Mucilaginibacter paludis DSM 18603: one gene and its partner. The main gene of each other region encodes a partner of the protein of the gene in region 2 in a complex. Links are inferred from orthologs where the notes say so. Each region holds a gene or a part of one and is shown on either strand. Other genes may lie near its edges.

The links.
Region 1: the proteins of secY (region 2) and MUCPA_RS38880 are in contact, whole or in part, in a crystal structure (PDB 3DIN), measured with the Thermotoga maritima proteins. The link is inferred for Mucilaginibacter paludis DSM 18603 from one-to-one orthologs. Residues at the interface, in WP_004081795.1 of Thermotoga maritima: Glu108, Gly109, Glu110, Glu111, Ala236, Glu237, Arg238, Arg239, Ile240, Thr241, Ile242, Gln243, Tyr244, Ala245, Arg246, Arg247, Val248, Thr249, Gly250, Arg251, Arg252, Val253, Tyr254, Gly256, Ala257, Ser258, Thr259, Tyr260, Leu261, Pro262; in WP_004082002.1 of Thermotoga maritima: Glu261, Ala262, Arg263, Lys300, Ala301, Arg302, Thr303, Ile304, Ile305, Leu323, Tyr324, Asp325, Pro326, Val329, Ser330, Tyr333, Ile336, Lys340, Phe345, Val349, Glu363, Phe364, Tyr374, Ser375, Gly376, Gly377, Glu393, Ile395, Thr482, Ser483.

The regions. Positions count from the first base shown.
Region 1 is NZ_CM001403.1:3,592,214-3,596,569, reverse strand. Bases 231-4,262 are described here. They hold MUCPA_RS38880 (preprotein translocase subunit SecA), read left to right. Parts: upstream 231-582; coding sequence 583-4,062; downstream 4,063-4,262. Other genes in these bases: MUCPA_RS15185 (SPOR domain-containing protein), read left to right, coding at 4,151-4,262; MUCPA_RS15195 (hypothetical protein), read left to right, coding at 231-317. Also shown: more of MUCPA_RS15195, read left to right, coding at 1-230; more of MUCPA_RS15185, read left to right, coding at 4,263-4,356. UniProt on the Escherichia coli protein: Required for protein export, interacts with the SecYEG preprotein conducting channel.
Region 2 is NZ_CM001403.1:2,495,179-2,498,320, forward strand. What follows is about bases 1-2,818. They hold secY (preprotein translocase subunit SecY), read right to left. Parts: upstream 2,173-2,818; coding sequence 829-2,172; downstream 1-828. Other genes in these bases: map (type I methionyl aminopeptidase), read right to left, coding at 43-822; rplO (50S ribosomal protein L15), read right to left, coding at 2,179-2,625; rpmD (50S ribosomal protein L30), read right to left, coding at 2,630-2,809; rpsE (30S ribosomal protein S5), read right to left, coding at 2,816-2,818. In the rest of the region: more of rpsE, read right to left, coding at 2,819-3,142. UniProt on the Escherichia coli protein: The central subunit of the protein translocation channel SecYEG. Consists of two halves formed by TMs 1-5 and 6-10.

The DNA of each region.
Region 1 (4,356 bases), 1.1 Mb from region 2 along the record:
TGCAAAACGCAGTATTGATCAAGCTGGCCGTCCAAGATATGTTTAACGCCATATCCTTTGCGGAGATGGTTAATATAAACGAAGAGGATTATGTACAGCTGATGCGCGAAAAGATTGAAGAGTTCCGCTTGGTTTTTGTGGATTGGATCCGTGGTTTCGATAAAACTTACGATATCCCGGATAATTGGGCTATCCGATTTGATACCAGCACGCCCGAGCAGGAAAAGCTGGAAGAGCTGAGGTTTAATGATGATGAGCGTTTTTTTAACGATTTTGACGATGATGATGAGTTTGGTGATGAAAACGAGGAAGAATGATAATTAATACACGAATAGAAACTAATTTCACCAATCATCTGAAACGCTGGTTCCGTCAATCAACCGAATTTAACTACCGATTAGTTGCGCCCGGCTATGATCGCCTGCCGACTTATTAACACCTTCAAACCCAGATTAACACACTATTAAACAAAAACTACCTGTAATTTCATCTATAAAGCGTAATTTAGCCTGTCATAATGGCTTTTAACCTGCTATGGCTCAATTGTTGCCTTAGCCTTAATTTATTATCAAAATACACAGCATGTTGGGATTTATCAGTAAGCTTTTTGGGAACAAGTCGGACAGAGATGTTAAGACTATACAACCTATAGTTGAAAAAATAAAAGCGGAGTTTGCCAAATTAGGCACGTTAAGTAACGATGAATTAAGGGCAAAAACCCTTGATTTTAAAGAGAGGATCAAAAACGGCTTGGCTGATATTGATGCTGCGTTACAATCAGTTAAAACCCAGGCCGAAAATCCGGATTTGGATGTTAGCGAAAAGGTTGACCTGTATACCCAGATTGACAAGATAGAAAAAGACCGTAACAAAGAGTTAGAGGTAATATTATTGCAAATACTGCCCGAAGCCTTTGCCGTTGTTAAAGAAACCGCTAAACGTTTTACCGAAAATAAAACTATTGAGGTTACCGCAACGCCGTTTGACCGCGAATTGGCCGCCATAAAAAAGAATGTAATTATCAATGGCGATAAAGCCGTACACCATAACAGTTGGATTGCTGCCGGTAACGAAGTTACCTGGAACATGGTACATTACGATGTGCAGTTATTAGGTGGTGTGGTATTGCACCAGGGTAAAATTGCCGAAATGGCCACTGGTGAAGGTAAAACGCTGGTTGCTACGTTACCTGCTTATTTAAATGCCATTGCCGGCGAAGGCGTACACATTGTAACTGTGAACGATTACCTGGCCCGACGTGACTCGGAGTGGATGGGCCCGTTATATGAGTTTCATGGCTTATCTGTTGATTGTATTGACAGGCACGAGCCCAACAGCGAGGAACGCCGCAATGCTTACTTAGCCGATATTACCTTTGGTACCAATAACGAGTTCGGTTTTGACTACCTGCGTGACAATATGACACGTAGCCCCGAAGAATTGGTGCAACGCAAACTGCATTATGCCATGGTTGATGAGGTGGATTCAGTTTTAATTGACGACGCCCGTACACCGCTGATCATCTCAGGCCCTATTCCGCGTGGCGATGAGCATGAGTTTTATGAACTTAAACCACGTATAGAGCGTTTGGTGAATACACAAAAAAATTATGTTTTGGGTGTATTAAATGAAGCCAAGAAACTGATTAACGATGGTAAAACCGGCGTTGAAGATGGTGGACTGGCCCTATTGCGTGCGCACCGCGGTTTGCCAAAAAACAAAGCCTTAATTAAGTTTTTAAGCGAGGGTGGTAACAAAACCATTCTGCAAAAAACCGAGAATTACTATATGCAGGATTCGGCAAAGGAAATGCCGAAGGTTGATGCCGAGTTATATTTCATCATCGACGAAAAAAACAACCAGGTTGAACTAAGCGAGAAAGGTATCGAGTTGATCACAACTTCGGGCGAAGATCCTCACTTTTTTGTGATGCCTGATGTGGGCGGCGAGGTTGCTGATATTGAAAAATCAGCTTTAACTATCGAAGAAAAAGTTGCTAAGAAGGATGCCCTGATGCGCGATTTTTCTATCAAGTCTGAACGGATCCACTCCATTAACCAATTACTAAAGGCTTATACTTTGTTTGAAAAAGATGTTGAATACATTTTGGACGAGGGCAAAGTTAAGATTGTAGATGAGCAAACAGGCCGTGTTTTAGATGGTCGCCGTTACTCGGATGGTTTGCACCAGGCTATTGAAGCTAAGGAAAACGTTAAAGTTGAGGATGCATCACAAACTTTTGCTACCGTTACTTTACAAAACTACTTCAGGATGTACCACAAGCTTTGCGGTATGACGGGTACTGCCGTAACCGAAGCCGGTGAGTTTTGGGAAATATACAAACTGGATGTGGTTGAAATACCAACCAATACGCCAACCAGCCGTAGCGATTACCAGGATCTGGTTTATCGTACCGTGCGCGAAAAATACAACGCCGTTGCTGGCGAAATTCAAACTTTAGTATTCCCATACTCGCATTACGAGCCGCAGTACGAAAAGGATAAAGAAGGCAAAATAAAAATGAGCGCCGGCAAGCCGGTTGTTAAATTTGACAGCGCCGGAAAGCCCGTGCCTCAGTTAGATGGTAAAGGAAGTTTAATACCTGCTCCAAACCCGTTAACGGGCCAGCTTGAACCACGGGCCGGTCGCCCGGTGCTGGTAGGTACCACCTCGGTGGAAATTTCTGAATTGCTGAGCCGCATGTTGAAACTACGCGGTATTAAGCACAATGTACTGAACGCCAAAATGCACCAAAAAGAAGCCGATATTGTGGCCGAAGCCGGTAAAAGTGGCACCGTTACCATTGCTACCAACATGGCTGGCCGTGGTACGGATATTAAGCTGGGCGAAGGCGTTAAGGATGTTGGTGGTTTAGCCATTGTAGGTACCGAGCGCCATGAGTCGCGCCGTGTTGACCGCCAGTTGCGTGGTCGTGCCGGTCGTCAGGGCGATCCAGGGTCTTCACAGTTCTTCGTGTCGTTGGAAGATGATCTGATGCGTTTATTCGGTTCAGAACGGATTTCCAGCCTGATGGTAAAAATGGGAATTGAAGAGGGCGAGGTAATTCAGCACTCCATGATCACCAATTCTATCGAGCGGGCTCAAAAGAAGGTGGAAGAAAATAACTTTGGCATCCGTAAGCGCTTGCTGGAATATGACGACGTGATGAACTCGCAGCGTACCGTAATTTATACCAAACGTAAAAATGCTTTATTTGGCGAACGTCTGGATGTTGATTTGAGCAACACCATTTTTGATGTAGCTGACGATGTAGTTGCCGAGTATAAAGGCGAAAATAATTACGAAGGATTTAAACTGGAAGTGATCCGCCTATTCTCGCTTGATGTGGACATCAGCGAAGATGAATTTGCCAGTCTTTCTGCCAATAAATTAACCGATAAAACATTCCACCAGGTAACCGATTTTTATAAGCGTAAGGCTGAGGCTATTGCCAACCAGGCCTACCCTGTGTTAAAGGATGTTTATGATAACCGCCAGGGAATTGAAAACATTATAGTACCATTTACCGACGGCATACACGGCTTACAGATTGCCGTTCCGTTAAAGAAGGCGATTGATAACCATGGGCAGGAAGTGTTTAAATCGTTCGAGAAGAATGTAACGCTTACCTTTATCGATGATGCCTGGAAAGAGCACTTGCGCGAGATGGACGAGTTGAAACAATCTGTTCAAAATGCGGTGTACGAACAAAAGGACCCTTTATTGGTTTATAAGTTTGAAGCTTTTGAACTGTTCCGCCAGATGCTGGCCAATGTGAATAAAGAAATTGTAAGTTTCTTGTTCCGAGGTGGCATCCCGATGCAACAGGAAGAGGAAGTGCAGGAAGCAAGGCCTCAGCCAAAAACCGATATGCGTAACATGCGTACATCAAAACCGGAGCTGGCTCACGAAACCAACGGCGTACCAACCTTGGTTGATGATACCCGCGAAGTTCAAAAGCAAATGCCAGTAAAGGCCGAACAAAAAATTGGCCGTAACGATCCTTGCCCTTGTGGTAGCGGTAAAAAGTTTAAAAACTGTCATGGTGTAGGTGTGGCCTAAGGCCCCCACCCAACCCTCCCCGGTAGGGATGACTTTACAAATTAAAAAATTTCCCTATCGGGGAGATTTATAATGCTTAAATTATAAAATGAAAGATAGCAATACCATATCCTTTTTGCGCTGTAAAGCATTAAGGTATGGTATTGCTTTTTTTATGCTGATATCGGCCGCTACGATGGCGCAAACACCGGGCAAGGTTACAGTTGTTAAAGATGCCCGGATTGATAGCCTGATAGCGTTGCGTATCGCATTGAGTAAGGCGCCTGCCGGAGCCAATACCGGCGTTTATGCACC
Region 2 (3,142 bases):
GCGGGATGCAAAATTAAACATTTTTTTTATATTTTATTCTTTTTATTTAAAAACTTCTTCTATATAAGAAAAAGTTGAAAGAATATCGGCTTTTCCCTTGCTAATGGCCACCGTATGCTCGTAATGCGCTGATACTTTGCCATCAACCGTAGATACGGTCCATCCATCATCCCAAAACCTTACGCCCGCTCTTCCGGCATTAATCATAGGCTCAATGGCTATCACCATCCCTTCCTCAAGCTTAATACCAGATCCGCGCTTGCCGTAATTTGGAACCTCGGGTTTCTCGTGAAGCCTTGTACCTACACCATGGCCTACCAACTCTTTCACAACGCCAAAATGATGTTTCTCGGCATGTTCCTGAACGGCGTAACCTATATCACCAATACGTAAACCGGCAACGGCTTTCTCAATACCCAATTGGAGGCATTCTTTGGTTACCTGCATCAATAACTTGGTGCTTTCGCTTACTTCGCCTATGGCAAATGTATAAGCAGAATCGCCATAGTACTTATTCTTAACTACACCACAATCAACCGACACTAAATCGCCGTCAACCAGTACGTGTTCGCTCGGAAAGCCGTGTACCACCTGGTTATTCAACGAAATACAAAGCGAATACGGAAAACCGTTGTAGTTTAAAAATGCAGGCACACCGCCGTTATCTCGGATAAACGTTTCTGCAAGCTTATTCAGTTCTATCGTTTTCACACCAGCCTTGATAACCTTAGCAATCTCAGCAAGCGTTTTAGACACCAATAAAGAGCTTTCCCTAATCAGTTCTATCTCCTCAGCAGACCTATAATTGATCTTATTAGACATCGTTTATTAAATTTCCGGGGGAGTTGTACCTGCCACAGTAGGGATAGCCGTACGTCCTTTGATTCTTCCGGTTTTCATCAAACCATCGTAATGACGCATTAATAAATGACTTTCTATCTGTTGCAAGGTATCTAATACAACACCAACAAGGATGATGAGCGATGTTCCGCCGAAGAAACGTGCAAACTGACTGTTAACATTCAACACTGTTGCAATGGCTGGCATAATGGCAATGATGGCCAAAAATATCGAACCTGGCAGCGTAATCCTTGATATAACTCCATCAATAAAATCGGCTGTTGTTTTACCTGGCTTAACACCAGGTATAAAACCACCGTTCTTTTTCATATCATCAGCCATCTGGTTAGGGTTAACCGTGATAGCGGTGTAGAAGTATGTGAAGATGATAATCAATATCGCGAATAACAAATTATGCCCCCAAGAGGTGTAATCTGATAATGCGATGAGGATACCGCTTGATGCCGCGCTCGGAAAGAACTGCGATACCATGCCGGGCAAAAACATTAAAGCCTGAGCAAATATAATAGGCATAACACCAGCTGCATTTACCTTTAAAGGTATATACTGCCTAACCCCACCATATTGCTTATTACCAACTATACGCTTTGCATACTGAACAGCTATTTTACGAGTACCCTGTACAATTAAAATAGTAAACATTACCACAGCGATAAGCGCCACAATCTCTACCACAAAGATGAACAAACCACCAGTACCATTTACGCGTGTAGCAAACTCGCTGCCCACAGCAAACGGCAATTGTGCAATGATACCAACCATGATGATCAGGGAAATACCGTTACCTATACCTTTATCAGTGATTTTTTCACCCAGCCACATTACAAATAACGTACCGGCGGTTAATACAAATACTGATAAAATAGTAAAGAAAGGCTCTGCTATCAACTTAGCATCAGGCGATACCTGTGAACTTACATAACCGATAGCCTGCAAAGCAGTAATTGCTATAGTTAAATAACGGGTCCACTGGTTTAATTTGTTACGGCCGCTTTCACCTTCCTTTTGCAATTTGGTAAAATACGGAACCGCAATACCCAATAACTGCACCACAATGGAGGCAGAGATGTAAGGCATCACACCTAAAGCGAAGATTGATTCGCGTGAAAACGAGCCACCCGCAAACATGTTTAAAAGGCCCATCAGGCCTTCTTTACCTTTTTGCGTACTCAGGGAGGTAGGATCTACCCCCGGTAATACGACGAACGAACCAACACGATATATCAGAAGAAATAAGAATGTGTTTGTTATACGCACTCTTAAATCTTCAATTTTCCAGATATTGGATAAAGTTGTGAAAAATTTCTTCATTGAAATTTATAACTTAACGATGGAACCGCCTGCTGCTTCAATTGCTTTTTGTGCAGTAGCAGAAAATGCATGTGCTTTTACTTCTATTTTAGCTGTTAACTCGCCACGGCCCAATACCTTTACCAAGTCGTTTCTTGACACTAAACCATGTTCTTTCAGTGTATCAAAATCAACAGTAACAATATTGTATTGCTCAACCAAAGCTTGTAAAGCATCAAGGTTAACGCTTACATATTCCACACGGTTAGGGTTTTTAAAACCTACCTTAGGTACACGGCGTTGCAAAGGCATTTGTCCACCTTCAAAACCTACTTTACTTGAAGTACCAGAACGTGAACCGGCACCTTTGTGACCGCGTGTTGATGTACCACCACGGCCTGAACCGGTACCACGACCGATTCTTTTTCTATTTTTAGTAGAACCCTCTGCAGGTTTCAGATTATTTAAATTCATAACATTAAATGTTTTCTACTGCTACCAAATGATTTACTTTTCTCACCATACCGATGATAGCTGCATTAGCTTCAACTTCAACACTGTGGTTTATCTTGCGTAAACCTAATGCCTGGATGGTTTTTTTCTGGCGCTCACTTCTATCGATCACGCTCTTAATCTGTGTAATTTTGATTTTTGCCATGACTGATTATCCGTTAAATACTTTACCTAAACTAACACCACGGTGCTGAGCTACAGTGTAAGCATCGCGCATTTGCGATAATGCAGAAACTGTTGCCTTTACCACGTTGTGGGGGTTTGATGAACCTTTTGATTTTGCCAATACGTTGTGTACACCGGCAGATTCCAACACTGCACGCATCGCACCACCGGCAATAACACCGGTACCGTTTGCAGCAGGTTTAAGGAATACAAAACCTCCGGAAAACTTACCTATTTGCTCATGAGGTATAGTATTGTTGATAATCGGAACTTTTACAAGGTTCTTTTTTGCATCATCAATACCTTTGGCAAT